DNA from 3 places in the Cohnella boryungensis genome. Region 3 is predicted to be linked to each of the others. Evidence: riboswitches for the same ligand, from Rfam matches in the RefSeq annotation. Region 3 holds a riboswitch; each other region holds the start of a gene.
The links. Region 3 has a riboswitch for cobalamin ahead of ACFO1S_RS00905 (NUDIX domain-containing protein). Riboswitches for the same ligand answer to the same signal wherever they lie in the genome.
Positions count from the first base shown of each region.

Region 1 (10,646 bases), on a different contig from region 3:
CCAGGGTCCGAATGTCCCGCCAGATCATTTCCTCGGAGGACGTGACCTTCGTCAGCACGGACGCCTTGTCCAGCAATCCAAGGTCGCCCAGCACGCGCAGCATCAGATCGATGACCTTCGCCACTTTAATCAGCACGATGCAATCGTGGGAGACGATCGCCTCGCGCATCTTGTCATAGTCGTCTCTCGCCGGCACGATCGCGATCATCTCATCCCCGTCCGCCAGCGGGATGCCCAGCCGGGAAGCCGAGGCATTCACGGAGGAAATTCCCGGAATGGAGCGAATCTCCGCCTGCGGATGTCTTTCCTGCATCAGCCTCATCAGATGAATAAACGTGCTGTAGATCATCGGATCGCCCTCAGTGACGAACGCTACGTCCCGTCCTTCGCTCAGATGGCCCCAGACGGTCTCCACCGTTTTGCTCCACTGCAGCTCCAGCGCTTCCCGATCCTTCGTCATCGGGAACGTCAGTCCGACCATTTCCTTCTCTTCCGTATTCACATACAGCTCGACGATGGCGAGCGCGTAGCTCTTGGCGCCCTTCTTCTTGCGCGGATATGCGATAACGGGGCACTCCCGCAGCAGCCGGAACGCTTTAACCGTAATCAGCTCCGGATCGCCGGGACCGACGCCCAGGCCGTACAATACGCCTAACTTAGTCACTTGCGCTCGACTCCTTTTCGCTTGCCTCTCCCGGCTGCTTCCGCACGGCAGTGATGATGTATACCGGGTTCAGACCTTCGAATCTCGTCATATCGAGAATCGGCTTGCTGCGCGACGGCTGCACCATGGCAATGCTGACGTCCAGCCCTTCCTCCGCGAGAATCCGGTTCGCCTCGTAGAGATTCTCGATGGTCACCGCGTTCAGCACGATGCGCCCGCCCGGCCTTAATCTGGCTGAGCATAGGCGCAGCAGCTCCTGCATCTCCCCGCCCGTACCCCCAAGGAATACCGCATCCGGATCGGGGAACGCGTCCAGTCCCGCAGGCGCGCGTCCTTCGACCGCCGTGATGTCCGCCCGGAAACGCTTCATGTTGGTACGGCAATTGTCCAGATCCGCCGCATTCTTCTCAATCGCATACACCGCGCCCCGCCTTGCGATTCTCGCGGCTTCGATGGCGACCGAGCCCGTACACGTTCCGATATCCCAGACGATGCTATCCGGCTTCAGTCCCAGCTGCGCCAAGCTTAGCACGCGTATTTCCTTCTTCGTAATCAGACCCTTGTCCGGCTTCCGCTGCGCGAATGCCTCATCGTCTATGCCCATCGGCCAGGAGGGGACGCTTGCCGCCGCTTCCGGCCGATGCCTCAGAATCACGACGTTTAACGGAGAGTACGACTCCCCGAGCGCCTCCTCCAGCTCGTACCAGCCGCAGCGCTCCCGATCCCCGTCCAGGTTTTCGGCCACGAACATGCGATACTCCGTCATGCCGAACTCCAGCAAGTACGCGGCGATGGCGCGCGGATCGTTCTGCTCGTCCGTCAGCAGCGCGACCTTCGGCTTGCCGTCGATGCGCTGGGCCAGCCCCTTCATGCTCCGGCCGTGCACGCTGATCAGCTCGGCGTCCTGCCAGCTTTCGCCGATCCGCGAGAACGCCGCCTGAACCGAGCTTGTTGCCGGATAGACATCTACGTCGAGCTTTGTCGCAAGATAGCCTCCGATTCCATAGAAGAGCGGATCGCCGGATGCAAGAACCACGCATTTTTTCCCCTGCGCGGCCTCTTCCTTCAAGCGCCTCGCCGCTTCGGACAGCGGCCCTTTAAGGACAATCCTCTCTCCCGCAAATTCCGGAAAAAAGCCCAGCTGCCGTTCTCCTCCGACCAGTACGTCGCATTGCCCGATCCACTCCAGATAACGGGGCGGCAGGCTTGCGCGGCCATTGTCGCCGATGCCGATCACCTTCGGCTTGCCGTCCTTTCCGTTCCAGGCGTTCTCCATTCTCGTCCTCTCCTATCCATAAGCCCTATAAGGCTCCAATAAGCCTCTATCTGCTCGCTTGTCCCAGCAGAACGCCCTTCATCGAAATGATGACCGTTTCCAGCTTGTAGCCTCCGCCGACCTCGCGAAGCCCCTCCTCGGAGCAATAAGCGCTCAGAAGCTCGAAAAAGCCGGCATAGCCCCACTCCTGCATCAGATCTCCGACCTGTGCAGCCGTGTTCGCTTCGCCCACGATCGTTGTCTGCTCCGACGTAGCGCCTGCACGCTCCGCGACCGCAGCCAGAAACCCGAAGTCTACCGGCGCGCTTTTGTTGTGAACCATCATGACGCCCTGCGCCACCTTGGAGAACTTGCCCATCATTCCGACGAGCGTCACCTGCCGAACGCCCTGCTTCTTGCATTGCAGCAGCGCGAACCCGACGAAATCCCCCATCTCGATGAACGCTTCCTCCGGCAATTCGGGATACCTGTCTATTCCGAACTTCTCGCTGCGCCCTCCCGTCGACAGAACCAGATGGCTGCAGCCGCACTGCACCGCTACCCGGATCGCCTGGGCCACGCTGGCCTTATAAGCCGAGGTGGAGAACGGAACGACGGTGCCCCGCGTGCCCAAAATCGAAATGCCGCCAATAATGCCCAGGCGGCCGTTTAACGTCTTCTTGGCAATCTCCTCGCCGTCCGGCACGGAGACGACTACCTTCACGCCCCGCTCCAGCTTGAACAAGCCGAGCACGAAGGTCATCGCCTCCCGGATCATTTTGCGCGGAACGGGATTGATCGCGGCCTCGCCGACGGACACGGGCAAGCCGGGCTTCGTCACCCGGCCGACTCCGATACCTCCGTCGATGACGATCCCCGGCTCGGGAAGCCAGGAGACGCGCGAAATAATGCGCGCCCCGTGCGTCGCGTCCGGGTCGTCCCCGCCGTCCTTGATCACTTCCGCTTCCGCCTCCGTCGCCGTAAACTCGTTGCGGACAATCGCAAAAGCAACCTCCATGCCGATAGGCAGCCGAATCGTAGCCTCGGCCTGAGCCTCCTGCGTAATCAGCGCGACAAGCGCCGCCTGGGCCGCGGCGGTCGCGCAAGAGCCCGTCGTATAACCGTGCCGAAGCGGCTTGTCCTCCTGGGTTGCGCCTCCCGCCGCCATTTGGGTCAGCCCAACCGTTCCGCCATCAGCGAGATGGCGTTCAACGCCGCTACGGCGACGGGACTTCCGCCCTTGCGTCCTATATTCGTGATGAACGGGATATCCAGCTTCGCGAGCTCCTCCTTCGATTCCGCCGCCGAGACGAAGCCGACCGGCACCCCAATGATGAGGCCAGGCTTCGCCGCCCCTTCCTTCACGAGCCGAATGAGCTCGAGCAGCGCCGTCGGAGCGTTACCGATCGCATATACGCCGCCTTCCGCTTCCAGAATCGCCTTGCGAATCGAGATAATCGCGCGAGTCGTGTTCAGCCGCTTCGCTTCCTCCATGACGTCCTTATCCGAGATGTACACATGCACCGAGCCGCCGAATTTCTCGATGCGCGGCTTGCTGATGCCCACCTGCACCATCTGCACGTCGGCCACGATTTTGCATCCGGCGCGAATCGCTTCGATTCCCGCCTCGATCGCCTTCGGATGAAACACCAGGCTCCGGCCCAGCTCGAAATCCGCCGAAGCGTGAATGACCCGCTGCACGACCGGATACTGCTCCGGCGTGAAGGGATGCTCCCCAAGCTCCTCCGTAATCATCTCGAAGCTGCGTTCCTCAATCTCCTGCGGCTGTACCGTAATCGGCTTAAAATCGGTGTGGAATTCCATTCGTTACGCCCTCCCCAGCATGTCGTCGATTTTCGCGACCAAACCTTCGAATTCATTGTAATAGATGCCGTAGGCCACCGACGGCCTGCCGATAATAATCGTCTCGATACCCAGCGCAAGCGCGGACTCCAGCTTCTCGTCGACCGCGCCGACCTTGCCGCTTTCCTTCGTAATCATCAAGGTAACCTTATAGTGGCGATAGAGCGCCTCGTTCAGCTCCCGGGAAAAAGGCCCCTGCATCGCGACGATGTTTTTCTGCTCCAGGCCCAGCTCCTCGCATTTCTCCATGTTGTCCTTGCGCGGAAGCATTCGGGCGACAAGCGTCGTATCCGGCTCGTTCAGCAGCCGCTTCGCGAAAACGGAAAGCGTCTTGCTCCCCGTCGTCAGCATGACGACTCCTTTGCGCTGCGCAGCCAGCTCCGCCGCTTGCTCGTAATCGTCCACATAGGTAATCAACGGGGTGTCCGCGAAGGACAAGCGATCCCGTTCGTAGCGTATGTACGGCGTTGCCGCCTCTTCCGCAGCCGCGATGGCGTTCCGCGAAGCTTCCTCCGCGAACGGATGCGTAGCGTCCACGAGCAGCTTGACTCCATGCTGCCGCATCAGCTCGACAAGCGCCTCCTTCGGCAGCCTGCCCGTGCGCACCGGCAGCCCCGCTTCCTCCATCGACCTAGCCGCGCTCTCCGTGACGACGGTCGTCAGCAGCGGATGGCCCGCTCCCTGAATCCGCAGCGCCAGCTCGCGCGCATCGCTTGTCCCCGCCATTACGAGTATCATGAATGACTCCGCCTCCTTCTTACGTTGACGCCTTCTCACGTTCGCGTTCATGCGCGTGATCGTGCCCGTGGGGATGGTCATGATCGTGGTCGTGGTCGTGATGCGCGTGATCGTGCCCATGGTCATGATCGTGGTCATGATGCGCGTGATCATGTCCATGATGATGATGATCGTGATCATGGTCGTGCCCGTGATGGTGATCGTGTCCGTGATGATGATCATGGTCGTGATCGTGGTGATGGTGGTGATCGATATGCTCCATGGCCGCTAACCGATATTGACACATGTCGCAGTTCATTTTCACTTGGCCCTGAAGAGCCTCCAGAGCCCGTTCCCGTAAGATCTCTTGCAGCATAGGATGAAAGCCGAAATAGTCCGCAAGCGCGAATTCGCAGTCCGGATAGGCCGCCCCGAAGTCTTCTATCATTTGCTCCATTCTTTTAATCAGGACGCCTGTAAAAAGAAAATAAGGAAGCAGAATGACCTTGCGCGCGCCCAGCTTCAGACAGCGCTCCACTCCGGCATCGACCAGCGGCGCAGTCACGCCGATGAACGCCGTCTCCACCCATTTGAACTTCGTCTTCTCCCAAAATAATCGCGAGATTTTGAATAGATCGCTGTTCGCGTCGGCATCGCTGCTGCCTCTCCCAACGATCAGTATCGCCGTATCCTCGTTATGCTGTTCGCCGTCTATCGGCTCAAGAGAGTCTACGCTTTGCAGCCGGGAGCTCAATATTTTCAACACTTGCTCGTGAACTCCGATCGGACGGCTGTAAATAAACTCGACATTCGGATGACGGAGCCTCGCCTCGTCGATTGCGGCAGGGATATGTATTTTGGCATGACCGGCCGAGAATAGCGTAATCGGCACGACCGCAACGCGCGTCGCTCCTTTCGCTACGCAGGTCGCCATCCCTTGCGCCATCGTCGGCGATACGAATTCGAGAAAACAAGTCTCGACGATCTCTGTCGGCAGCGCCCCCGCCAGCATTCTGACCATTTCCCGCACTTCGTTGTTGCCTGCCTCGTCCTTGCTGCCATGGCCTACGAATAATAGGGCATCCACGTGATTCTGCCTCCTCTATCAAACTCATTTTCTCTATCTTGTAGTCTCTGGATACGAAGTCTTCTTCCCCTATGCTAGTCGCCGCAAATAGCGTTCTCGATCTGGAACACCGGCACCTCCTGATGCCGATAGCCCTCGATCTCCTTCACCCGCTTGAAAAACTTATGAAAGCGTTCATTCGGGTGACCGCCGTCTCTGTACCTCGCGATAATCCGCTCGATCAGCTCCACCAGCTCGCCCGGCTCGATGCCTTCCGCGACAGGCTGCGCCGGATGGACGTTGCGCCCGATTGTCTTGCCTCCCAGGAACAAATCGAATTTGCCCCTGCGGTAGACGATGCCGATATCTTCTTGCACCGCACCGTAGCAAGCCATTCCGCAGCCGTTAAAGCCGATCTTCAATTCTTTGGGCAGCTTCATGCCCCCTATCTTGTCTTGCAGCTCCTCTGCGTAAGGGATCGATTCTCCCTTCTCTCCCTCGCAGAAATCGCAAGCCTTCACCTGCAGTACATCTCCGATAGGAGAGAGCATGAAGCCCTCGCCGCGGAGCCGGGATGTAATCGCGTCGGGCTCCGAGGTCGGGACGCGCACGATCAATTGGTGATGCGGCGTATAGTCCATCGTCCCCTTCTCCCCGATGATGTCGGCTAGTGCGAGCAGCTGCCTGGCGCTGAACTTCTTGTCCGCGACGCCGGTGCTCACCGCGAATTCGAAAATCTCTTGCTGTCGGTATACGATCCCCGCTCTGGGCGCGCTCTGCTCCGCCGGGTCCGGCGTAATCCGGGATATTCCCCGCGAGCGATCGACCAGCTCCAGCGCTTCCATCGCCAGCGCAAGCGATCCGACGACAGGCGCGCCTCCGTAGGACGGCTGCCCGGACGATTTCCCGGCAGCGCCGCCCGATTCTGCGGGTGCGGCGGCCCGTTCTGCCTCTGCGCCCGGCTTTTCCATGAGAGTCAATCTCGGCGCCAGCGCAGCTGTCTTCTCCAGTGTCGGCTCCTCGTACTCATCCTCCTCGTCCCAAGCCTCGGGCTCGGAGGGCTGGCGCAGCGCCCACGGCTCCGCTTCTTCGCGCAAGCGCTGATGCGGCTTGAGCGGCTGCACGTCCGCGCCAAGCGTATATTTGCGCTGGTAGCCCCGCGGCGTAATCATAAGTCCATCGTAGACTACCGTAGAGGAGTTTCCGATGATGACCGTTGTCAGCATGCCGATATCGTGATCCAGCATATCGCGCAGATTCGTCAGCACGACATGCTCCCTTTCCCGATAGGCGCTTTTAACAATGCCTACAGGGGTCTCCGGCGAACGATATTTCAGCAATATCCGCTGCGTCTCCACGATCTGGCGCGTTCTTCGGCCGCTGCGGGGATTATAGAGCGCAATAACGAAGTCCGCTTGCCCCGCCGCTTCTACCCGTCGTTCGATCAGCGCCCACGGAGTGAGATGATCGCTCAGGCTGATGGTGCACGCATCGTGCATGATCGGAGCGCCCAGCAGCGAAGCCGAGGAGTTGATCGCCGATATGCCCGGAATAATCTCGACCTCCACGCCGTCCGAGCGCCGCCAGCCCTTCTCCATCAGCACCTCGTAGACCAGTCCGGCCATTCCGTATACGCCGGCGTCGCCGCTGGAAATTACGGCGACCTTCTTGCCGGCCTCCGCCTGGCGAACCGCCTCCTGCGCGCGGCTGACCTCCTCGGTCATGCCCGTGCGAACGATTTCCTGATGGGTCAGCAAACCTCGAATCAAATCTACATAGGTGTTGTAGCCAATGACGACATCGCTTTCCTGCAGCGCCTCCCTGGCCCGCTTCGTAATATGCTCGAAGCTTCCGGGACCGAATCCGATAATCAGCAGCTTCCCCGCCATCGTCCGCACATCCTTTCCATTTGTCGCCTCTTGTTTTCGTGAATTGCCGGATCGCTTTCCGCCCCGCCGCCTAACCCCGAAAAAAACATCAAAAAAAACGTCCCCCACACGATAGCCGTGTTAGAAACGCTTGTCAGCGCGCAAACCTGGAGCGAGTCGAAGAGCCATCGAAAACCGGGTTTTCGATAACGCCGCCTCGTCAGGCAAGTCCGTCCTAACACTTCCCTAAATCCTCGTAGGTCAAAAGTGTATGGAACCAGGCTGGTTTCCTGACTTGGAACGTCATTCTCGTCTGCCTTCCCGGAGCGCTTCACGCGTATCCAGTGGCTTGCCTGACGGGAATGCGCCTTCCCTGGGGACGGCGTTCCTTACAGTGGCGGGTCCGTGCCGGCTTCTCACCGGCTTCCCATTTAAGCCGCTTGAGCCTTGGCCAAGCAGCACCTCATTCATCTCCGTATTCGATTGTCACGGTCATCTTAACATTGTCCGGCTGCGATTGTCTAGCAGAGCGGAGGTTTGCGGAACCCGCCGAGCATGCTGCCCATCCAATCCGGCCCGCTTAAGGCTTGTCCCTGCCCTCCACCGAATTGCCGGTTGCGGCGGCCGTCGGCTCGAAGGCGTACACCAGCTTCTCCTCCAGCCTCTCTCCGGTCAGCATTTTTCTCACCAGCTGCCTGCCCGTTTCAGGCGTAATGCCCTTATACCACGAGCCCTCGGGATATGCGATCACGACGCATGCATCCTCGCAGCGGCCGTTGCAGCGGGTTCTCGTCGTATGGATCAGCCGATCGGCTCCTAGCTTGGCGATTTCCTCGCGGATCGCCAGCGTCACCTCGTCCCCCTCCCGTTTCAGGCAGCTTCCCCCGTTACAGATCAGCAGATGAGACCTCATCCCTTGCAAGTTCCAGGTCACCAATTGAATCGCCTCCTTCTACAGCTTATGAACGATAGGCTCACACTAACTCGTTTCTCTTGCGCAGATAGCAAAATAAGATCAAGCAGCTTGCAGAACAGAGCAGCGCCAGCAGCGCGATAAACCCGTATCCGGCCTGCAAGCCGATTCTCAGGCTTTCCTCGGCCCCCTTATCGCTTCCGAACAGCTTCTGGACTTCATCGATAGTGACGCCGATCAGCAAATTCCCGATCACGCTGGCAACGCCCATCAGAGTAACAGTAAACGTAATTGCCGTATCGGTGCCGCGCGAATAGCGCTTCGCCAGGATCGCCATCACCGTCGGATAGATCGGAGCGATGCCGATGCCTGCGATAGCGAACAGAATCGCTCCTTGCTCGCCGACCGCAATAGCTGCGAAGCTGCATATTCCGGAGAAAGCCGATAGCAGCATGACCGATAACGTGTAGCCGATCTTATCCGTCAGGGGACCAAGCAGCAGGCGCGCCGCCATGAAAAAAACGAAAAACACGGACAGCATCCCGGAAGCCGCATCTGTCGACCAGCCGTAGGCCTTCTCCAAATAGTTGACGAGCCACCCTCCGACCGCCAATTCCGACACGACGCCGAACGAGAGCACCGCGACGATGAGCCATGCGGCTGGATCGCGGGAGAAGCTTTTTAAGGTCATCCGTTCCGCGCTCGTCTCGCCGTCTCCCGGAAAACGGGCCTTTAGCGACGGAATGATCGGCAGCAGGGACAAGGACAGCATGATGAGATACATCCCCCGCCAGCCCAACTCGCCTCCGAACAGGCTCCAGCCCATCATGGAAGAAGCGACGATCGGGGCGATCGCCGAGCTTAGCCCGTAGAAAAAATGGGACAGGTTCATCATCGCGCCGGTGTTTTTCGTGAAAATGCGAGCCGCCATGATGGCCAACCCGATCTCCAGCATGCCGTTGCCGATGTACATCAGAAAATAAGAAGCCGACAAATAAGCATAGCTCGAAGACAAGTACATCAACAGGCCGGACACGACCATGGAGCCGAACGCGACAATCCCCGTCCATTTGATGCCGATTCTGTTCGTCAGCGCTCCCGTGAAGGAGCAGGCGATGAGATAGCCGAGCGAGTTAAAAGCGAGCAGGAGCCCCAGCTGCGTCTCGTTCAGATGAAAATCGGCCTGCATTCTCGGGATAGCCGGGCCTTTGATGTTCTCGGAAAAGCCGAATATAAGGAAGCCTCCGAATACGACGGTCAGAAGCAGCCATTGGTTCGATATCCTGGTTAACTCCTTCACGATGCTCTTCCTCCGTCTGCTGCGAATCGATGACGAGAGCCGCTCCTCATCCCGCTTCATAGTTGTTCATTGTAACTCATAACTCGTATTCGGGGCTATAGCTTTTCGGCGATTTCATCGCAAAATGAGGCTGACTCAAAGTGCTAAACTTTTGAACAGCTTCTTTCTTTTATATCGATTATGGTTTTGCGGGCATGTATCCCCTTCCTATGGCTGTTGCATTCGTGAAATTTTGAATTTGTAAACTCGTAACGAGGAAATTTCACGACTGCAAAGGCCAACGCTCCGCTCCTCCAGGAGATACATGCCCTCTTTTTTCATCGATTGAGGGAAGAAAAAGCCCACAGAAATGCAAAGAAATCGCTATTTGGTAAATGGAGGTACCACCCAACCATCCCCAAAGGAGCGATTTCTTTGTACATTCAATCTACCATGGACCAACTTTACCTACTCAATGGATCTTGAGGAAGACATCCCTGAAAATCATCTTGTTCGCATCGTTAATGAAGCCGTAAATCGACTCAATGACGGGATATTTGCCTCAGCCTATCCTGGTGGTGGCAGAGATAGCTACCACCCTAAAATGCTTACTAAGGTCATCCTTTATGCTTACACCCAGCGCATTTACTCCTCGCGCCAAATCGCCAAAGCCATCCGTGAGAACGTCGGCTTCGCCGGGGCTGCCGCGCTTTTGCGCCATACGGCTCACTCAACCCGCATTGCCTAGCCGCAAGGCTTTCGCCTCGCGCAATGAAGCCAGCGCGTAGACCACCAGCGCGACCCAGATCAGAATAAAGCTGACCAGCATCAGCGGGCTGACCGTCTCCTTAAAGACGGCTACGCTGAGAATCAGCGTAAGCGTCGGGCCGATATACTGGATGAAGCCGAGCATGGACAGCGGAAGCTGCCGCGCGGCTCTCGCGAACAGAAGCAGCGGAAGGGCCGTCGCCGCGCCCGACAACAGCAGCAGCAGCGTAGAACCGAAGGGCAGCGTCCATGC
Region 1 covers NZ_JBHSED010000038.1:18,644-29,289, forward strand. Annotated here, with positions in the region: gene cobI (precorrin-2 C(20)-methyltransferase) at 1-664, opposite strand, end outside; gene cbiE (precorrin-6y C5,15-methyltransferase (decarboxylating) subunit CbiE) at 657-1,940, opposite strand; gene ACFO1S_RS18075 (cobalt-precorrin-5B (C(1))-methyltransferase) at 1,987-3,087, opposite strand; gene ACFO1S_RS18080 (precorrin-8X methylmutase) at 3,093-3,743, opposite strand; gene cobK (precorrin-6A reductase) at 3,747-4,520, opposite strand; gene ACFO1S_RS18090 (sirohydrochlorin chelatase) at 4,540-5,586, opposite strand; gene cobJ (precorrin-3B C(17)-methyltransferase) at 5,661-7,454, opposite strand; cobalamin riboswitch at 7,697-7,914, opposite strand; gene ACFO1S_RS18100 ((2Fe-2S) ferredoxin domain-containing protein) at 8,014-8,370, opposite strand; gene ACFO1S_RS18105 (MFS transporter) at 8,408-9,646, opposite strand; partial or broken gene ACFO1S_RS18110 (transposase) at 10,061-10,343, shown strand; gene rarD (EamA family transporter RarD) at 10,356-10,646, opposite strand, start outside.
Region 1: it holds a riboswitch for cobalamin, as region 3 does, so the genes downstream of both, cobJ (precorrin-3B C(17)-methyltransferase) here and ACFO1S_RS00905 (NUDIX domain-containing protein) in region 3, are expected to answer to the same signal.

Region 2 (10,646 bases), on a different contig from region 3:
ATGAGATCGGCAAGATTTCGGACGTTGTCGGCGATATCGCAGATCAGACCCACTTGCTCGCCTTGAACGCTTCGATTGAAGCGGCAAGGGCGGGGGAAGAGGGCAGAGGCTTCGAGGTGGTTGCGCAAGCGGTTAAGGCGTTGGCGGACGAGAGCGCCGCATCGGTTCAGACGATTCGCGGGCTTATCAAGCAAATCCAGGAAGAGGTGGGCCGCGCTGTCGGCCATATCCGTTCACAGTACGAGGTATCCGAGCAGGAAGCGGAGAAGGGCGAACGGTTCGCCGTCGCTTTCAGCGTGGTGAACGAGGAAGCTCAGCTTGTCGTCGATATCGTGGAGACGATGGCCAACGATCTGTCCCGGCAGGCGATGCAAGCGACCGAGCAATTCAATGAAGCGCGGCAGGTTGCCGCGGTGGCTGATCGAATCCGCGTCGGCGCCCAGCAGGTATTTTCCGCTTCCCAGGAGCAAACCTCGGTCATGCAGGAAATCGCCGCATCCACGGATGCCCTTCGTTCGAAATCGCTTGAACTGAGAAGCAAGGCCGATTATTTTCGCTCTTGATGGGGAAGAGCCTTGACTTTTCCCTTCAATAAGTTCATATTGATAATATCAAATCGAAATTATGAGAGAGGCAGGCGAGCGACATGAACCAAGAGAGGGAGAACGCATCGAACTATTCATCCGGCCGATATCGGACGCCCGACGGCGCGCCTGCCGACATCGTTATTTTCACCATCGCTTCCGAAGAGCGCAAATCCGCCAAGAAATCTCTCCCGCATCGGGAATTGCAGGTGCTGTTGATTAGACGGAAAAACTGGCCGTTCGAAGGCATGTGGGCATTGCCGGGCGGCTTCTGCTCCGAGTCCGAGACGTTACGCGAATGCGCGCAAAGGGAGCTTCTGGAGGAGACGGGCGTGGAGGATATCCATCTGGAGTACTTCAACGCTTACAGCGAGCCGGGACGAGACCCGCGAGGGTGGATGATATCCCATGCCTTCTTCGCGCTCGTGAACGAGACGAGGCTGGCAAGACGAAGAGCGAACGACGACGCCGCTGACGTGAAGCTGTTTCCGGTGGCGCAGGCACTGGAGATGTCCCTCAGCTTCGACCACGGCGCCATTCTTCGCGACGCGCTGGCGCGAATTCAGGAGCAGATGCTGACGACGACGATCGCCAAGCAGTTTCTTCCGGAGGAGTTCACGATCAGCGAATTGTACCAGGTGATCGAGACGGTCGTGCCCGAATTCGAGGAGAAAAATTTTATCCGCAAAATTACGTCGACGCAAAGCCGCAAGGGTATACTGGAAGAAGCGAGGGATTCGGACGGAGACCTGAAGCTGTCCAATCGCTATTCCCAGCGGGCGGCGCAGCTGTACCGGTTTACGAATTATCGCCCGAAGCTGTCCATTTACAGCTAAGAGGTTTTTATGGCTTTTGATATTGTCTAATTAATATTATTAACATAAAGATATGAGGTGTTCACATGAAGGCATTAATTGTGATTGATTACACGGTCGATTTCGTCGTCGGCAAGCTGCCCGTCGGTCAGCCGGGCATCGACATCGAGCGGAGAGTGGTCGAACTGGCGCGCCGGTTCGGCGAACGGGGAGATTGGGTCGTGCTGGCCGTCGATCTGCACGAGGAGGGCGATCCGTATCACCCCGAGACGCGGCTGTTTCCGGCGCACAACGTTCGGGGAACCGAGGGTAGACGTCTGTATGGACAGCTTGACGCCTGGTACGCCGCAGAAGGACGACAGGCCTATTGGATGGACAAGACAAGATACAGCGCATTCTGCGGAACCGACCTGGAGCTTAAGCTGCGGGAGCGGGGCATCGAGGAGCTGCATCTGATCGGGGTATGCACCGACATTTGCGTGCTGCACACGGCGGTGGACGCCTACAACAAAGGCTTTCGCGTTATCGTGCACAGAGATGCCGTCGCCAGCTTCAACGCGGTCGGTCACGAGTGGGCATTGACACATTTCGAGGGCGTTCTGGGAGCCACGGTCGTCGCGGATTACGCAGAATAAGGCGAAAGGAGAACGACAGCATGAGCAGCGAGAGCCTGACGCTTCATACCGATAAATATCAGATCAATATGATGTACGCGCATTGGAAGAGAGGCACTCTGAACGAGAAAGCGGTGTTCGAGGCGTATTTCCGCAAGCTGCCTTTCGGCAACGGCTACGCGGTGTTCGCGGGGCTGGAGCGAATCGTGGAATACGTGCGAGGATTGGCCTTCGGCGAAGAGGAGATTCGTTACTTGCGCACTCAGGAGGAGAACTACGAGGAGCGGTTTCTGGAGGAGCTGCGCAGCTTCGCCTTTACGGGCAGCATTCATGCGGTGCCGGAAGGCACGCTGGTCTTTCCGAACGTGCCGCTGGTGCGGGTGGAAGCCCGCGTATTCGAAGCGCAGCTGATCGAGACGGCGCTGTTGAATTTCATGAACTACCAGACGCTGATCGCGACGAAGGCGTCGAGAATCAAGCAGGTCGCTCCGCAGGATAAGCTGCTGGAGTTCGGCACCAGACGCGCCCAGGAAGCGGATGCCGCAATCTGGGGGGCGAGGGCGACGTATATCGCCGGCTTCCACGCCACCTCGAATATGCGGGCGGGCATGCGCTTCGGCATCCCGACATCGGGAACGCACGCGCATGCGTGGGTGCAGGGTCACGACAGCGAGGAGGACGCTTTTCGGGAGTACGCGAGAGCGATGCCGGATCACGTAACCTTGCTGGTCGATACGTACGACACCTTAAAGAGCGGCGTTCCCAACGCGATACGGATTGCGCGCGAGCTTGCCGGACAGGGAAAGCGATTGCGCGGCATCCGGCTGGACAGCGGCGACTTGGCGTATCTGTCGAAGCGCGCCCGGGCGATGCTGGACGAGGCGGGCTTTCCCGAGGCGAGCATCGTGGCGTCGAACGATCTCGACGAGAATATCATTGCGGAATTGAAGGCGCAAGGAGCGAAGATCGATGCATGGGGCGTAGGCACCCAGCTCATTACCGCATTCGACCAGCCGTCGCTTGGCGGCGTCTACAAGCTGGTAGCCCGGGAGAAGAACGGCAAGCTCGAACCGGTGATCAAAATTTCGGGTAATCCGGAGAAAATCTCGAATCCGGGCATGAAAGAGGCATACCGGATCGTAAACCGCGAGACGGGCATGGCGGAAGCGGACTATATGACGTTGCCCGACGATGAGGACATCTGCGCAGGAAAGCCCGTCGAGCTGGTAGACCCGCTGCATCGCCATCGGTTCAAGCGCGTCGACAACTATGAGGCGCTGCCGCTGCTGACTCCGATTTTTCGGGAAGGAGAGCTGGTGTACGCCTTGCCGAAGCTTGAGGAGATCCGCAGCTATCACGAGCAGCAGCTGACCCAGTTCTGGCCCGAGCATCTGCGCAAGCTGAATCCGGAGCAATATCGCGTGAATTTCAGTCCGGCCTTCCTCGAACTGAAGGACAGGCTCATTCGCCAGCATATATAAAAATTCAGTCGCTGAGGGGAGCGAGGGCCGGGGGCCCCGCTTCTCTGAGCGGCGTTTGCGGTCGTGCTGCCGGGAATGGTAGACTACTAGAATAGCGAGTCTTACATCCTTAGAATCGGAAAGCAGGAAAACCCGTTGAGCAGGATCAAAGTGGTGACGGATTCGACCGTCGACTTGTCGGATGAGATATTACGAGAGTACGGCGTGGAGATCGTCCCGTTGTCTTTATGCATCGATAATCAGGTTTATCTAGACAGGGTGGACATTACGCCCACGGAATTTATCGATATGATGCAGGCGGCCAAGGAGCTTCCCAGAAGCTCGCAGCCGTCCGCAGGCGCTTTTCTGGAGGTGTATGACCGCCTTGGAAGCGACGGAAGCGAGGTTCTGTCCATCCATATGACCGGAGAGATGAGCGGCACGGTGAGGTCTGCGGAGATGGCCGCCGGGATGACGGATACGAAGGTTACCGTTGTCGATTCGAGGTACATCACGAAAGCTTTAGGCTTCCAGGTGCTGGAGGCGGCCGCGATGGCGAAGGCGGGCAAGAGCATGGCTGAAATCATCGCGAGATTGGAGCAAATCCGCAAGAACACGCAGCTGTTCGTCGTCGTGGAATCGCTGGACAACCTGGTCAAGGGCGGTCGGATCGGCAAGGGCAGAGCGTGGATCGGCTCATTGCTGAAAATCAAAATCATCGCTTCCCTCGACGGGGGAGAATACACGCCCGTTGCTAAGGTGCGCACCCGCGCGCAGATTGTCGACTATCTGGCCAAGGCATTCGCGGAGGACATCAAAGGCAAGGCGATCAAAGGCGTAGGGCTCGTCCACGCCGCCGGCTACGAGCTGGCGGACAAGCTGAAGGACGCGGTCCGGGCGCTCACCGGGTACGACGACTTCGACATCGAGCATACGACGCCGATCATCAGCACGCATACAGGCGTCGGCGCGATCGGATTTACGTATTACAGCGAGTGAGTCGCCGTCTACAGTCCGCTTCAGACAGGATCAGCCCCTGCGCCGAGCGGAGTGCGGTGACGGAAACTGTTGCAATACCCGGCCCCGAGGGCTATAATTCCAAGTGATTGGCAGCTTGCGGCAATTGAATAGACTTCTAATATCTTAAGGTGCCTTGACGCTTGCGGGCGTGAAGGTTAAAAGGGAAGCCGGTGCAAGTCCGGCACGGTCCCGCCACTGTGAAATAGGGATCGCCTCGCGCCCCGTCCGTCGGGACAGGGCGCGAGGCGCATCGTCAGCCTATCAGTCAGGATACCTGCCTTGGGATGCAGCAGACGAACTCCTTCGCGGATAAGGATACGGCTCAATCGGGAATGCTTCGGTTTCGATTCGAAGGCATGCTTTTTCCTGTCAGCCAACCCTCTCTCCGACGAACGCGGAGAGAGGGTTTCTCGTATCGGTCGTTCAATCGGTCAAGCTCCTCTCAAGAAGAAATCAGTAATGCAGAGGAGAGATGGATCGTTATGAAAAATACACGTCTATGGAGCAGAATAGGGGCTTGGGCGCTCGTTGCGCTGCTCGCGCTCGGCCTCGCGGCCTGCGGCGGCAACAACAATGCGGCTACGCCAAGCGCCAGCCCTTCCGCGCCGGCGGCGACTCAGGCTTCGCCGAGCGCCTCGCCGTCCGCGTCCGGCGCCGCGGAGGAATCGCCCGCGCCAGAGAAAACCGTCTATCCCCTGACGCTGAAGGACAGCACCGGCACCGACGTCGTGTTCGAGCAAGCGCCGGAGAGAATCGTGGCCATCGCTCCGAGCGAGACGGAAACGCTGTTCGCGATCGGCGCAGGAGCCAAGGTTGTCGGCGTCGACAATTACAGCGATTACCCCGAGGAAGCGAAGGCCATCGAGAAGGTTGGCGATCTGAAGACGAATACGGAGGCGCTGCTGGCTGCTAAGCCCGATGTGGTGTTCGCCAACGGCGGCATACAATCCCAGGTAGTCGAGGAGCTGCGCAAGCTGAACGTGAAGGTGTTCGCCAGCGATCCGAAGACGCTGGAGCAAGTGATGGAGAAGATCGAGACGGTCGGACAGATTCTGGACCTTCAGTCCGGCGCGGCCGAAGTCACCGCCACGATGCGCGAGGAGCTCAAGCAAGTAACTGACGCCCTTCAAGGCGTAACCCCGAAGAAGGTGTACATGGAGTTCTCCCCGGGCTGGACGGTCGGCAGCGGCGAATATATGGACGAGGTGCTTACGCTCGCGGGCGGAGACAACATCTCGAAGGAGAAGTCCGGCTGGTTCGAAGTCGATCCGGAGGCGGTCATTAAAGCCAACCCGGCAGTCATTATTTATGCGAGCAACGATGAGTTCGATCTTGGCATTCTGAAGGCGATTCAGGAGCGTCCGGGTTTCGACCGCATCGATGCGATGAAGAACAAGCAGCTGTTCCCGGTGGACGACAACTCGATCAGCCGGGTCGGTCCGCGTCTGACCAAAGTACTGCATGAAATGGCGAAAGCGATCCATCCCGATAAGGTGAAATAAGGATGCGCGGCAAATTAACGATGTATATGGGAGGAGCCTTAGCGCTCCTCCTTTGTTCGATTATCGTGAGTCTTTCCCTTGGCGGAGCGAACGTACCCATCGGCAAAGTATGGAACATCCTGCTTCATCAGGTGCCTTACGCCGATACGCTGTTCAATCTGCATCCGGCCACGGATGGCATAGACGACCCGGACGAGACGATTATTACGAAGGTGCGCTTGTCCCGGGTCGTGCTTGCCGTTCTGGTAGGCGCGGCGCTGGCGCTGGCGGGCGCCGGATTTCAAGCGGTGCTGCGCAATCCGCTTGCGGACCCGTATACGCTGGGGGTGGCGACAGGCTCCTCGGTCGGGGCGGCCTTCGTCATTCTGTTCGGTCTGCAGATGTGGATCGGACAATTGACCATACCGGCCGTGTCGTTCGCGACGGGGCTGATTACGCTGTTTCTCGTTCTGCGGCTGGCTTATCATAAGGGCAGGATGGAACTGGAGACGCTGATTCTTTCCGGGGTCGTGATTCAAGCCTTTTTCGGCTCGTTGGTTTCCTTCATGGTCTCCCTCTCCAATAACGTCGTCAACGAAATCGTCTACTGGCTCATGGGCAGCCTTTCCATGCGGGGCTGGAATTATTCGCTTATCGTACTTCCTTACATGCTGCTCGGCGCAGTCGTGCTGATTGCAATGAGCCGCGAATTGAATCTGTTCGCCTTGGGCGAGCGTCAAGCGATGCATCTGGGAGTCAACGTACAGAGGACGAAGCTGATCGTGCTTGTCGTCTCGACGCTGATGACCGCTGCGGCCGTCTCCGTCTCCGGCGTAATCGGGTTTGTCGGGCTGGTCGTTCCGCATCTCGTGCGGTTGGTGACGGGCCCGGACAACCGGATCGTCATCCCGGTATCCGCCGTAGTCGGGGGCATCTACGTGCTGGCTTCGGATACGATTGCCCGAATGGCGCTTAACCCGAAGGAAATTCCGCTGGGCGTCGTGACCGCGTTTATCGGCGCGCCCTTTTTCGCCTATTTGTTATGGAAAAGAAAAACGAGAGGCGGGGAGGCAAGGACATGATCGAAGCGCGGCGGTTAAGCTATCGAATCGGGGGAAGAGAGGTATTGCGCCAGATCGATCTTCGGGTGGAGGCCGGCGATTTCTTCGGCATCATCGGTCCGAACGGAAGCGGCAAGTCGACCCTGCTCAAGCTGCTGTCCGGAATCGAGTCTCCCGCATCCGGCGAGGTGCTGCTGGAAGGCAAAGCGATCCGCGAGTACAGCCGCAAGGAAACGGCGCGACGGATTGCGGTGCTGCAGCAGGAGGCGCTGCCGGCCGTGGGCTATACGGTTCGGGAAGTTGTCGAGATGGGGCGATTCCCCTACCAGCGCTGGCTTGGCGGAGAGGCAAGCGACCCTGAGCCCGTCATTCGCAGAGTGATGGAGCAGTTGGAGCTGCAAGGGCTGGCGTCTCGGCTGGTCGGCGAGCTGAGCGGAGGCGAACGCCAGCGGGTCGCGCTCGCCAAGACGATGGTGCAGGAGCCTCGCGTGCTGATGCTGGACGAGCCTACGACCTACCTGGATATCGGGTTCCAGGTACAGATGATGGATTACGTTCAAAGCTGGAGGCGCGAATACGGATTAACCGTCGTGGCGGTGCTGCATGATCTCAATCTGGCAGCCCAATATTGCGACCGGCTGCTCGTGCTTCACGAAGGCCAGGCGACCGCCTCGGGCGCGCCGGGAGAGGTGTTGACCTCCGGCCTCGTGCAGCAGGTGTACGGTACGGAGCCGATCGTGCTGGATCATCCGGACAGCGGAGTTCCGCAAATCTTGTTGAGAGGAAGGCGAACGAACGATGGCAATAGCTCCGAACGGGATTAAAGAAATAAGGGATCGGATTCAACCGTTGGACCTTCGGGCGATGGAGGAGGCGCAGGCGCGTCTGGACAGCTTGACCAAGCCTCCGGGGAGTCTGGGCAAGCTGGAGGCGGTGGCTAGGCAAGCGGCGGGCATTACCGGCGAGCCGCTTCCCGACCTGTCGCGGAAGGCCGTGATCGTCATGGCCGGAGACCATGGCGTATGCGAAGAGGGAATCAGCGCGTTTCCCGCCGAGGTTACGCCGCAGATGGTGCTTAATTTTCTGAACGGCGGCGCAGCGGTTAACGTGCTTGCCAGACATGCGGGCGCAGAGGTCGTCTGCGTAGATATCGGCGTAAACGCGGATCTAAGCCACCCGGGCCTCGTCTCCAAGAAGATTCGCCGGGGAACGGGAAATATCGCCCGGGGGCCGGCGATGAGCCGGGAGGAGGCCGAGGCGGCGATTGCCGTCGGCTACGAGGTTGTCGCCGAGCTTGCGGCCGGGGGAACCCGAGTGTTCGCTACCGGAGAAATGGGCATCGGCAACACGACGCCGAGCGCGGCGCTGCTTGTCGCGCTTGGCGGGCTGAAGACGGAGGAAGCGGTCGGGCGCGGCACCGGCATCGACGATGCGAGGCTGCTGCATAAGCGGAGCGTCGTCGAACGCGCTTTGGAAGCGAACCGGGCGGATCCGAACGACGCGCTCGACGTTCTGGCGAAGCTCGGCGGTCTGGAGATTGCCGGACTGGTCGGCGTCATTCTGGGCGCGGCAGCCCATCGCTCGTTAGTCGTGATCGACGGCTTCATTTCTTCGGCCGCCGCGTTGGTTGCCGGCCGCCTTGCGCCCGAGTGCCTGCCGTATATGATCGCTTCCCACAGGTCGCTGGAGCAAGGTCACGGCGGGATGCTGGAGACGATCGGCCTGGCGCCGATGATTCATATGGACATGCGCCTCGGAGAAGGAACAGGGGCGGTGCTGTGCTTTCATTTCCTGGATGCCGCAGGCAGAATCATGCGGGAGATGGCGACCTTCGAAAGCGCGGGGGTGTCGCAGGCATGACGGCCCTCCGTCAAGGAAGAGCAGGAGACACCGCACAAGGCGTGAGGCTTGCGCGAGCGCTCATGCTGCAAGGCACCGCGTCGGATGTCGGCAAGAGCGTGCTTACCGCCGCCCTCTGCCGCATTTTCGTTCAGGACGGCTGGGCAGTCGCTCCGTTCAAATCGCAGAATATGTCCCTCAACAGCTATGTCACGCCGGACGGCAAGGAAATCGGCCGCGCGCAGGGGATGCAGGCCGATGCCTGCGGCATTGCGGCGACGACGGACATGAATCCGATTCTGCTGAAGCCTTCCTCGGACAGAGCCTCGCAGGTAGTCGTGCACGGCAAGCCGTACAAAACGATGGATGCGTTTCGATACCGCAATGAATATTTGACGGAGGCGGGCGAAATCGTGCGCGAAGCCTTCCGGAGACTGCGCGGAGCATACGATATCGTCGTGCTGGAAGGGGCGGGAAGTCCCGCCGAGATCAACCTGAAGGATCGGGATATCGTGAACATGCGGATGGCCGCCTGGGCCGAATCTCCGGTCGTTCTGGTCGCGGATATCGATCGGGGAGGCGTATTCGCGTCCATCGTCGGCACGCTGGAGCTGCTGGAGCAGGAGGAGCGGGATCGCATCGGGGGATTCATCATTAATAAGTTCAGAGGCGACCTTGCGCTGCTTCAGCCCGGTCTGGACTGGCTGGAGAAGCGCACGGGCAAGCCGGTTATCGGCGTTGTTCCCCATATCGAAGGGCTGCAGCTGGAGTCGGAGGACTCGCTCTCGTTCCGCAGGGCGTCCCCGAACCGGGAGGAGGGGCAGCTCGATGTGGCGGTCGTACGTTTTCCCCGCTGGGCGAACTTCACCGACATCGACCCCTTGTTCGCCGAGAAGGACACGGCCGTGCGCTACGTGACCCGAGGCGAGGAGTTCGGAGCGCCGGATATCGTGTTGCTGCCGGGAAGCAAAAACACGGCGGAGGATCTGCTGTTCCTGCGGGAAACGGGACTCGATCGGCTGGTCTGCGCCCATCGGGAGCGCGGCGGCTGGCTGGTCGGCATATGCGGAGGCTACCAGATGCTCGGCGAGCGCTTGTCGGACCCGGAGGGCGTCGAATCGGAGCAGGGCAGTGTGCCGGGTCTGGGGATTTTTCCGATGGAGACGGTGTTCGCCCGGGACAAGCGGACGGAACGCGTCGCCGGACGGGCGACAGGCTGGGAAAGCCAAGCTGGCTCGCCCGAGCGGGAGTCTGCGCGAATCAGGATCGAAGGCTACGAGATTCATATGGGGAGAACGACCTTCTTGCGTCAGGTGGAGCATCCGATGGACATCGCGACGGTCAGGAACGATACCGGAGAGTCCGACGCCTTGCACGCGGAAGGGGCTCGTACGGAGGACGGCAGAGTCTGGGGCACTTATATTCACGGCATTTTACATAACGATGACTTCCGCCGCGACTGGCTGAATGCGGTTCGCAGGGCGAAGGGCTGGGAGCCGCTGGCGGGCGGGCTGGCGTTCAATCGCTTGCGGGAGGACGAATTCGATCGTCTGGCCGATCATGTCCGCCGTCATGTGGATGTGGACAGGCTGTATCGAATGATGAACCTGGAAGCGGAGGGACAAGGATGAACGGCAAGGAAGATGCGACGCTGATGGAGCCTTACGGTCACGGAGGCGATCTATGGACCGCTTCCGGACGATTCGATATTGCGCCGGGCGAGTGGTTGGATTACAGCGCCAACATCAATCCTCTCGGGCCGCCGCCTCAAG
Region 2 covers NZ_JBHSED010000001.1:51,089-61,734, forward strand. Annotated here, with positions in the region: gene ACFO1S_RS00175 (methyl-accepting chemotaxis protein) at 1-563, shown strand, start outside; gene ACFO1S_RS00180 (NUDIX domain-containing protein) at 647-1,420, shown strand; gene ACFO1S_RS00185 (cysteine hydrolase family protein) at 1,486-2,034, shown strand; gene ACFO1S_RS00190 (nicotinate phosphoribosyltransferase) at 2,055-3,494, shown strand; gene ACFO1S_RS00195 (DegV family protein) at 3,630-4,472, shown strand; cobalamin riboswitch at 4,603-4,789, shown strand; gene ACFO1S_RS00200 (ABC transporter substrate-binding protein) at 4,976-5,995, shown strand; gene ACFO1S_RS00205 (FecCD family ABC transporter permease) at 5,998-7,056, shown strand; gene ACFO1S_RS00210 (heme ABC transporter ATP-binding protein) at 7,053-7,859, shown strand; gene cobT (nicotinate-nucleotide--dimethylbenzimidazole phosphoribosyltransferase) at 7,834-8,895, shown strand; gene ACFO1S_RS00220 (cobyric acid synthase) at 8,892-10,505, shown strand; gene cobD (threonine-phosphate decarboxylase CobD) at 10,502-10,646, shown strand, end outside.
Region 2: it holds a riboswitch for cobalamin, as region 3 does, so the genes downstream of both, ACFO1S_RS00200 (ABC transporter substrate-binding protein) here and ACFO1S_RS00905 (NUDIX domain-containing protein) in region 3, are expected to answer to the same signal.

Region 3 (10,646 bases):
CTAGATAATATGGGATTACAACAATTCTTGAGTTTTTGGCGTCTGGGTGGATATGATGCGGAATTTTTCATTCAAAGTACGAAGCGGATCTCTAGTCTGTTGCTGGATGCAAACGATGATGAAAGGCAAGATATTTTGAGAGGCATACAGCTTATGTGGTCATCGCACTACGTAATGAAGCAGCGCTATGACTTGGCGTTGGATGCTGGATTAATACTGTTTGAGTCGGGAATGTACGAGGACTCCAAACGTTTTTTGGAAATTTCAATACATCAAGAACAAGATGAGATCGTATCGACCGTATTTTATTGTCTGGCTATTTGTTGTTTCGAGTTAGGGTTAGACGAAGATGCTCTGAGATACGTGCGGAAATTATTAGAACTCGAGCCTGATCATGAAGAGGCATTGGCATTGTTAAACAACTTTGAGTTGAGTTAGTCAATTTCTTTGGGGAAAAAATAGCAATTGCAAGATTGTGTAGGAAATCAATTGTACTATTTAGTAGAGCAACGTCAATAGGCCAACGTTGATCAGGGTATGATGGATCCACTTCTGCTTCGTGTGCTATTTGATTTCTTCGGTTAACGATTAGATTTTGTTACAAAATACCCCAGCACCAAAACAAGTATGGCGAGAATAAACTCAATCCAAAAAACCGTTTGTAGGCCGGTAAGAACGCTCTGTGTTTTCTCATGCACTGCTGTGGGATCGAGCGAATGTTGAAGATAACGATTGGATCCGGATGACATGACGCCAACGAACAAAGCGATGCCCATTCCCCCGGCAATTTGTTGGAGCGTATTGTATATGGCTGTGCCATGGGCGACTAGATGACGCGGAAGTTGATTTAATCCCGTTGTCTGTGCCGGCATGACGACGAACGATATGCCAACAAATAAGAGGATATGATTAAAAAGAACGGAACCTTGCGCAGTATCGCTGTCGATACCGGCAAACAGCCATAAGGATATGGCGATCAAGAGCAATCCGGGCACTATGACGAATCTCGGCCCGAATTTATCGAATAATTTTCCCGTTACCGGCATCATCATTGCGTTTAAAATACAGCCGGGCATCAGAATTAAACCTGCCGCGAATGCGGTCAGCTGCATCACATTCTGCAAATAGATCGGCAGCAATGTCGTGGTGGCGAATAGAACCATCATCAGGACGACTACCAATACCGCAACCAAAGAAAAAGTGCGATGCCGGAATACGGACAGATCAATCAACGGCTCTCTGATCTTGAGCTGTCTCCATATAAGCAAGAGCAAGAAGAGGCTTCCTAGGGCAATCAAGCCGTAACCCTCAAGCTTAGACCAAACATTTGTTCGTCCGAAGCCGTAGATGACGCAACCGAAACCGATGGTCGATAACACAATGGATAAAAGATCGACCCTTGGCTTGGTTAGTTCTGTCACATTCTTTAAGTACAGGAATGCATAAATAATCGAAAACAATGCAACAGGAATCACCATAAAGAATAGCCATCGCCAGTGTAAGGTATCGATGACCAGTCCAGACAAAGCTGGCCCGATGACAGGGGCGACCATAATGACCAGCCCCATGAGCCCCATGGCCGCACCCCGCCGTTCTAGAGGATAAAGAGCGAGAATCGTATTCATCATCAACGGGACCAATAATCCTGTCCCGCAAGCTTGAACGACCCTGCCCGTCAGTAAAATTTCGAATCCAGGGGATCCTGCACACAAGCAGGTGCCGGCTAAAAATAACCCCATAGCAGACATAAACATCTGGCGAGTCGTGAACCACTGCTGCAGCAATGCGGTCACCGGCACCAGTACGCCGATCACGAGCATATAACCCGTCGATAACCATTGTATGGTCGAAGCAGAAACATTGAATTCCCGCATCAAACCAGGAAACGCATTGGCAAGTAAATTTTCGCTAAGAAAAGCAACAAATGCGCCTATGAGCAGCGCGGCTAACATAGGCCCTCTTCTCAATCTGCTTGCTTCGTGAGCCTGCTCGTTCATCTTGTACCTCCCGAATGTTCTTTTTGTTCTGTCCTTGACACCGAATGGCCGGCCTGTCGTGCAAGTTATTCTGTCTACCCTCATCCATTGACCTAAAGAGAATTTTACGTGAAACTGGATGAATTGGAAAAAGCGAAAATGCTTCTCATTCTCGGAAATTCATTCCTAATTCGAAACCATTAGTGGGGCGCCCCCGTTTTTTCGCGTATTCGCGCATTATCTCTTGACAGGATGAGGTTTGGGGATTATGATAACGTGCCGGTTAACTCAATAAGGTAAATCAATAAAAAGGCCGACTTTTCGAAGCGCCTTGGCACCGAATCGTCAGCCTGTCGTGTAGATCATGACAATAAAAATCCATAAGCGATACGTTTACAGCCCTACATACGCTCCATCAGGCCAGCACAAAGGAGAACGTCCATCACAGGCGTTCTCCTTTTCGTCACGGATGATCTTCCATTGCCTCTCTTTCTGCTTGCTGCGCATAGGAATACCGAGCGAGCGCCCAATTTGTCCTGCGTTAAGAATGGTGAAGCGAAGCTTTAGCTCTGTGTTGACTTGAACTCCTTATAACCCCATGTTGCCTCAGGGCTGCAAAATCAACCGTCCGATGGGGCGTACTTCCCCACGTCCGGCTCGAATGCCGCTCCACTCGCCAGGTCCAGCTCCATGTGGGTGGTTCCGCGATCATCGGTCAGCACGCTCATTCGCGACCCGACGAGGGGAACGCGGTCGGCGCTGGTGCGCATGTGTGCTGAGACGACACGAGGAGCGCCGTCAACAATATAATTCACCTCAACCGTGAACATCGGGAAATTAAAGAGCCAACGGTTAGTAAAATTTACGGCGGTCAACGTCCCGGTACATGACAGCCCCTCCACGCGGAGTCGCTCGATGTCCGCCTGACGCCGCCGGGCGTGGGCAATAGAGCCGGGCAACCGCAGGAGTATGATGGCGGCCCAGAGGGCGAAGCTAGCTCCGACGACGGCGCCAAGCTCTGGCGGGATCGTCGGCGATGTCGCTATGGCCTCGAGGTCAAAGGGTCGCGACAGGTCGCTTGTCAGCGTCCAGAGCAGGAGGACTCCCGCGACTGCTGCGAGTCCTCCTGCTACCGACAGCGTCGCAAACAGGCCAGCCACCCTGGTCTGTCCAAACTGATCAATCGATCGCGAGTACACTCCGCCGGTCGTACCGATCGCGACGAACAGCAGCAAAACGGCGATGCCTACTGTGACCGGATGACCGAGGAGCATGTTGATCGCCGGTGTCGGTGCCATGCCGAGCAGTGCGCCGAACGGCACGGAGCCTGTCAGCGACCACAGTGCACCGGCTGTGAGCAGCCACGGCATCAGCGGAGCCGCGCGTCCGACGCGACGTCCCGGCCGGAGCATAGTCATCCGTCCGTTCTTATCCGTGGTGGAGAACAGTGGCAGCGTCTCGATATGTTCTTGCTGCCCGTGCTTCTGCTGACCCTCCGCAGCATCCCTCATTGGCATCGCCCTCCCGAGGAAGATACTCGCACCCTGAGCGGCGAAGGGGGATTCCCCGCGACTCGGCCAGGACGATCAACGATAAAATGTAGGAGCTCCTTCTCGTTTTCTTCCTCATTATTGAACGCTTTTTTGTAGGTGTTATGATATTCTAGGTACCGTAATAGTAAGTTTAACTTCCTATTATCTTTGTACTCAGCCATATATACCTTCCCCCCCAAAAAAATTTCTTATCTATATTTTACCACTATAAGATTGTCCGCTGTAATATCCCCAAGTCGACATGCATTTCAATATGGCGTGAGCAACTAACAGGTACGATAGTTGAACGAAACAAGCAGATCACCGGAGCAGCTGTTTCTTTCGCATTTGTCGCCGATAGACCCGTTAAGCTGAACCTCACCATAAATGACGGCTAAACTTTTTGATTGGAAGCAGTCATGTGAATGCATCCCCACTACTGATATGCTCATCAGGCAAAGGGACATTAACTTAATGGATATAGCTTAAATCTATATCAAAGTATAAATTATTGGTATTATGCTATATATAATAGACACATCTGTTGCTCTTGTTTTTATCGTTCATTGTCGAGTAAGATGTAGGTATAATAATTAATTTTGTATAAATTTCATATCGAGAACAGGTGTCTGATCGGCGAGCGTGCTTGTCGTTCCGACTTAAAAGGGAAGTTAGGTGCAATACCGACGCGGTCCCGCCACTGTAACGGAGGAGCAGGCAGCTCAACCAGCCACTGATCTACATTGATTGGGAAGGCCGCTGCCGAGTGACGATTCCGGAGCCAGGAGACCTGCCTGTTCTGACAGCACTGCTGTACCTACGGGAGATAGGGAGGTGTTAGATGAACCGTCATAATTTCACGATTATGAAGGCGTCTTTCCCTATGTTTCTTCACAGGGAAGACGCCTTTTATTGTTGCAACACGCTAAGACGTGTATCTGAAGGAAAATAAATCCTAGTTTGAAAAGAGAGAAACAGGCTCAACCATGAGGGAGCACATATTCATATCGCCGTTCGCCTGGGCAAAGTATTTGATCTTAGGATTGAATACTTTTTTATTTAGCAGTTTCTACCATGATTATCGATCACATTAACGTGGCCATTCGCACGGTTCCGGTATGACGGATTGGAGACAAGTGCTGAGTAGGCCATAATTAAATAAAAGTAAGTTGGTGGTCAGTGTGAATTATGAGTTTCCTGGTGCTTTGCCAAATCAAAATATAATATTAACGAAGACGTGCCTGATTGAAGAAGCTAACTGTGTGTTGATTATCGCCTTTTACAAAGGGAAATTGGTTCTTGTTCGACATCATAGTCGCGGATGGGAATTACCTGGGGGAAATAGAGAAGAAGGCGAACCAATTATACGAACAGTTATCAGGGAGATGTACGAAGAGGCTGGTGGAGAGCTTGAGTTGATCGAAAGGATAGGGCAATATCTAATTTATGAGCAGGGGCAGCTTCTATTTGTGAAAAATATCTATATCTCCAAGGTGAGCGCTCTAAGGGAGTTGCCGAAAGGGTTTGAAACCGAGGAGGTTATGCTGCTTGATACAATTCCAAAACAGAGCGAAATTATGGAAGATCCCGCATTTAGCCCATATATGAAAGACAATGTTTATCTCATTGTTTCTGAATGGATTAAGGAGCATCCGTTTAGGGTCGGCCAATGATTTTGTGTAAAAATTTTGCGAATGTCCGGCGGGTATAATTCTGAAGTGAAGGGGTATTCCAATGACCTTGCAGCAATTGAAATATATTCTGACCATCGTGAGTTGCGGCTCGATAAGCGAAGCGGCAAAGAAGCTGTTTATTTCGCAGCCAAGCTTGTCCAACGCGGTGAAAGAAATCGAGATGGAAGCCGGTATTGAGATTTTCCTTCGATCGTCCAAGGGAATCGTGCCCTCAAGCGACGGAGCGGAGTTTTTATCCTACGCTAGACAAGTCGTGGAGCAAGCCGAGCTTCTCGAGCAGCGGTATATGAATCGTAAGCCTTCGAAAAAGCTGTTCTCGATCTCAACACAGCATTACGCCTTCTCTGTGCAGGCTTTCGTCGGACTGCTGAAGGAGCTTAACGTGGATGAGTACGAGTGCACGCTACGCGAAACGCGAACCCACGAGATTATCGAAGACGTACGGAATATGAAAAGCGAGCTCGGAATCATTTATATGAGCGAATTCAACCGAAAGGTGATTCGGAAGATATTAAAGGACAACGAGCTGCAGTTTCATCCGCTGTTCCAAGCGGAAGCGCACGTATTCATCAGTGAGGAGCATCCGCTTGCCTCCAAGTCGCTGTTGGACATCGAAGATTTGGACGACTTCCCGTGTTTGGCCTTTGAGCAAGGCGAATATAATTCCTTTTACTACGCAGAGGAAATACTCAGTACACGATCGTACAAGAAGAAAATACTGGTCAGTGACCGCGCCACGCTATTCAACCTGCTGATCGGGCTTAACGGCTATACGATTAGCTCGGGCGTACTGAATAAGGATCTGAACGGGGAGCAAATCAAATCTGTACGACTTCGTACGGACGAGAACATACGGGTAGGTTACATCGTGAATCAGAAGGCGAGCTTGAGCCAACTGGCTGCCGCCTATGTGACGAAGCTCAAAACCGTCATTACGGATTTCGGCTATCCGATCATAAACCAAGAGGATGAGCTCGACTGAGCCCATCCTCTTGTATGTTATTATAGCGTTGCTCTTACTTCTTTGGCTGCTTGGACAAGGTTTTTCAAGCTGGCCCACGTTTCCGTGACACCGCGAGTTTTAAGTCCGCAGTCCGGGTTAACCCATAGCTTGGAGACTTCGATCTTGTCGAGCATGCGGTCCAGCCCTTGTTTAAGCTCGTCGACGCTAGGAATCCGAGGCGAATGGATATCGTATACGCCTGGTCCGACTTCAGTACGGAAGCCGCATTCGTTAATCGCATCGATGATGGCCAGATCCGAGCGCGACGCTTCGAACGTAATGACATCGGCGTCCATCGCATCGATATCGCGAATGATGTCGCTGAACTGGCTGTAGCACATATGGGTATGAATTTGCGTTTCGGCTTTAACGCCGCTGTGTACAAGTCTGAAGGCAGGAATCGCCCAGCTCAAGTATTCGCTCTGCCAGTCCGAATGACGCAATGGAAGCTTCTCTCTTAATGCGGCTTCGTCGATCTGAATAATCTCGATGCCGTTGGCTTCGAGATCGAGCACTTCGTCACGAATCGCAAGACCGATCTGAAGAGCGCTTTCCTTCAGGCTGATATCCTCGCGAGGGAACGACCAGTTCAGGATCGTTACCGGACCCGTCAGCATGCCTTTGACCAGCTTGTTAGTACGGCTCTTCGCGAACGCCGAGTATTCTACAGTAATCGGCTTGCTGCGGCTAATGTCGCCCCATACGACCGGCGGTTTTACGCAGCGTGTTCCGTAAGACTGTACCCAGGCGTTCTCTGTGAAAATAAAGCCATCCAAGCATTCGCCAAAGTATTCGACCATGTCATTGCGTTCGTATTCGCCGTGAACAATGACGTCAATTCCGATCTCTTCCTGCTGTGCGATGCACTCCGCGATCCGATCAAAGTTGAATTGCTTGTACTGTTCCTCGGTGATGTTGCCTTTCTTGAAGGCTGCGCGGTTTGCGCGGACTTCAGCCGTTTGCGGGAACGAGCCGATCGTCGTCGTAGGCAGCGGCGGCAGATTGAACTTCGCTTTCTGAATGGCTTCCCGCTCAGCGAACGCAGGCAATCTCGTGAAGTCGGCATCCGTCAATGCATCTACTCTCTTCTGCACCGAGTTGTCATTCGAAAGGCGTGATGCGCTGAACAGCTTCTCATTCTCTGTATAAAAAGCGGAGGCTTCAGGGCTCGCTTGCTCCAGGATCGACTTGAGTTCTGCAAGCTCGCGCAGCTTCTCTTCCGCGAACGCGAAATATTGCTTATTCGCCGCCGTCAGCTTCGTTTCGTGCTTAATCGTGTATGGGACATGAAGCAGCGAGCAGGAAGTGCCGAGCACGACTTGGCTGGCATGCTTGCCGATCTCGCGAACGAGGGCAATCGTCTGCTTATATTGGTTTTTCCAGATGTTCTTGCCGTTGATTACGCCGGCGAACAGCACCTTGTCGCTTGCGAAGCCATGCTTGCGCACGAGGTCCAAAGACTGCTTGCCCTCGACGAAGTCGATGCCGATCCCGTCGAACGGCAACGCTTGAAGCACCTGATAGCAGTCACGAACGTCTCCAAAATACGTTTGCGCGACAACTTTTACGCTGCCTTTGGCGGACAGGATACCGTTATATAGCTCCTTGAACAGCGCGATATCTTCCGCAGTCAAATCCGTTACCAATGCTGGCTCATCCAGTTGAAGCCATGCTGCGCCAAGAGTGTTCAATTGGTTCAGGACAGCCGTATAAGCTTCGACAACCGCAGGCACGAAATCCTTCGCTTTCTTCGAGCCGGTGAATCTCGCGAGCTTGAGCAGGGTGAATGCTCCGATCAGCACAGGCTTGGTTGCGATGCCGAGCTGTTTTGCTTCCGTAAATTCGTCGAACAGCTTCGATCCGGCCAAACGAATGCTTGTCGTATCGTCGATTTCGGGTACCATATAGTGATAGTTCGTGTTGAACCATTTTTTCATCGCCAGCGCTTTAACGTCGCCTTTGTCGCCTTGATAGCCTCTTGCCATTGCGAAATACGTCTCCAGCGGGCTTAGGCCGAGCGCTTCGTATCTTTGCGGAACGATCCCAAGCAAGCAAGCCGTGTCGAGCAGTCCGTCGTAGAAGGAAAAATCGTTGGACGGGATGAAATCGACGCCGTTCTCCTGCTGAAGCTTCCAGTTTGCCGATCTAAGCTGAGCCGCCGTTTGTTGCAGTTCTTCGACGGGAAGTACGCCTTTGAAGTATTTTTCGGATGCGAATTTAAGCTCTCTAAGCGCGCCGACTCGCGGATAACCGATGATGGATGCTTTCAATTGAAACAGCCCCTTACGTGAGATATGTTGGCTTTAGTATAGAGCGCGGAAACTGTTATCGGGAAACACAAAAAAACTATACCAAGGCATAGTTTTTTTGTATGGCCCAAACGAAAAGCCTGTTAAATCAATATATTGATGAGAAAGGACAGTAATCTCGATTATCGTGCTATATATTGTACTGTTGATGCACGTGTGCTATTATAAGTATACCTCAATTAAATAGGAATATTGGTCAGGTGCTAATGCTGTTAAAACGTATGGATTCTATGTTTCAGCGCGCCATTGGCATAAGGCCCGCTATCTAAAACTGGAGTCGAATGGTATCGGTTGCCGCGCTCTCATCCCCGAGGGTGCTTTTTTATTCGACCAAAACGAAACCGGAGGAGAATCGGTATGAAGCTTTATACGAAAACGGTATGTCCGAAATGCATGTGGATCAAATCTGAAATTGCGCGTTCTGGTGTCGCAGTCGAGATCGTCAACATCGATCATGACGAAGAGGCGCGTAATAGACTAGTGGAAGCGGGAGTCATGAGCTTGCCGGTTATGGAAGCTGGCGGCGAGTTTATTTTGGATACGAACGAAATGGTCAAACTTATGGAGCAGGTGAACGTATGATCGCTTTTGCGAGCCGTACTGGTAACGTTCGATACATTGTTTCGCGGCTTGGGTTGCCTGCGATCGAAATCGAAGAAGACCGTATGCTCGCGGAGCCTTTTTTGCTTTTTACATATACGGACGGCCTAGGGGAGATCCCGGCCAAGGTGAAGCTGTTTCTTGAGAGGAACGGCAAGCTTTGCCGCGGCGTCATCGTGAGCGGCAACAGTAATTTCGGCCATAACGTGTTCGGAGGAGCCGGCGATGCGATCGCGCGGCAGCTGAAAGTCCCGCTCGTGCGCAAGATCGACTTGCGCGGCTTCGCGGAAGACTATGAGGCCATTCACGACTATTACGAGCAATGTTTCCGAAAGGAGCACGTTGGATGAAATCCTATTTGAAATTGAACAACGAGATGCTGAATCAATTCAGCCGGACGGGAAAGCTGGATCTCGCCAAGGATAAAGAGGCAACGCGCCGCTACTTTCTGGAGCACGTCAACGTAAAACTGCGTTACTTCATCGATACGGAAGAAAAAATTCGGTATCTCGTCGACGAGGGCTATTATGAATCCGAATTTTTGGAGCAGTACGACATGTCGTTCATCGAACAGCTTTACGAAAAGGCGTACGCTTACGAATTTAGGTTTCCTTCGTTCATGAGCGCGAGCAAATTTTATGAAAGCTATGCGATGAAAAGCAGGAATGGCGAGGAAATACTTGAGAAGTACGAGGATCGCATCGTCATTACCGCGTTGTACTTGGCGCAAGGGGACGAGCAGCTGGCGGAGCGAGCGGTAGAGGTCATGATGTCGGCATATCAGCCGGCAACTCCAACCGCACTCAACAGCGGCAAAAAAGCGCGCGGGGAGCTTGTCAGCTGCTTTAAGCTGACGATGGACGATTCAATGAGCAGCATTGCCGAGAATATCGGCTATTGCTTGGAGTTGTCTCGCCTAGGCGGAGGAGTCGGGGTAAACGCAACTGACCTCAGACCGCTTGGCGATCCGATCAAGGGGATACTGAACCGCGCGAGCGGCATTATGCCGGTAGCGAAGCTGCTGGAGAACTCCTTCTCCTACTCGAACCAATTGGGTCAGCGCAACGGCTCCGGCGTGATTTACCTGAACATTTTCCACGCGGACATTGAGAACTTCATCTCGGCCAAGAAGCCGAACGCCGACGATAAAATCCGCCTTGCGACGTTGTCAACTGGAATTATCGTTCCGAGCATCTTCTTCGAGCTGATGAAGCGGGACAAGGACATCGTGCTGTTCAGCCCGTACGACATTTACAAGGAATACGGCAAAAGGATGTCCGAAATCAGCATTAGCGAAATGTACTATGAACTGTTGGACAATCCGAACATTCGTAAGATCAAGCGGATCAATGCGCGCAAATTGTACACGGAGGTCAAGAAAGCGCAGTTCGAATCGGGCTATCCGTTTGAGGTGTTCGACGATCAAGTGAACGAGAAGCATCCGCTGCGCAATCTAGGCCGGGTGAAGATGTCCAACCTGTGTACGGAAATCCTGCAGGTTCAATCGACGAGCATCATTAACGACTACGGCA
Region 3 covers NZ_JBHSED010000002.1:81,084-91,729, reverse strand. Annotated here, with positions in the region: gene ACFO1S_RS00920 (tetratricopeptide repeat protein) at 1-438, shown strand, start outside; gene ACFO1S_RS00915 (MDR family MFS transporter) at 582-1,997, opposite strand; gene ACFO1S_RS00910 (hypothetical protein) at 2,597-3,487, opposite strand; cobalamin riboswitch at 4,115-4,320, shown strand; gene ACFO1S_RS00905 (NUDIX domain-containing protein) at 4,690-5,181, shown strand; gene ACFO1S_RS00900 (LysR family transcriptional regulator) at 5,243-6,184, shown strand; gene metE (5-methyltetrahydropteroyltriglutamate--homocysteine S-methyltransferase) at 6,205-8,475, opposite strand; gene ACFO1S_RS00890 (glutaredoxin family protein) at 8,872-9,096, shown strand; gene nrdI (class Ib ribonucleoside-diphosphate reductase assembly flavoprotein NrdI) at 9,093-9,464, shown strand; gene nrdE (class 1b ribonucleoside-diphosphate reductase subunit alpha) at 9,461-10,646, shown strand, end outside.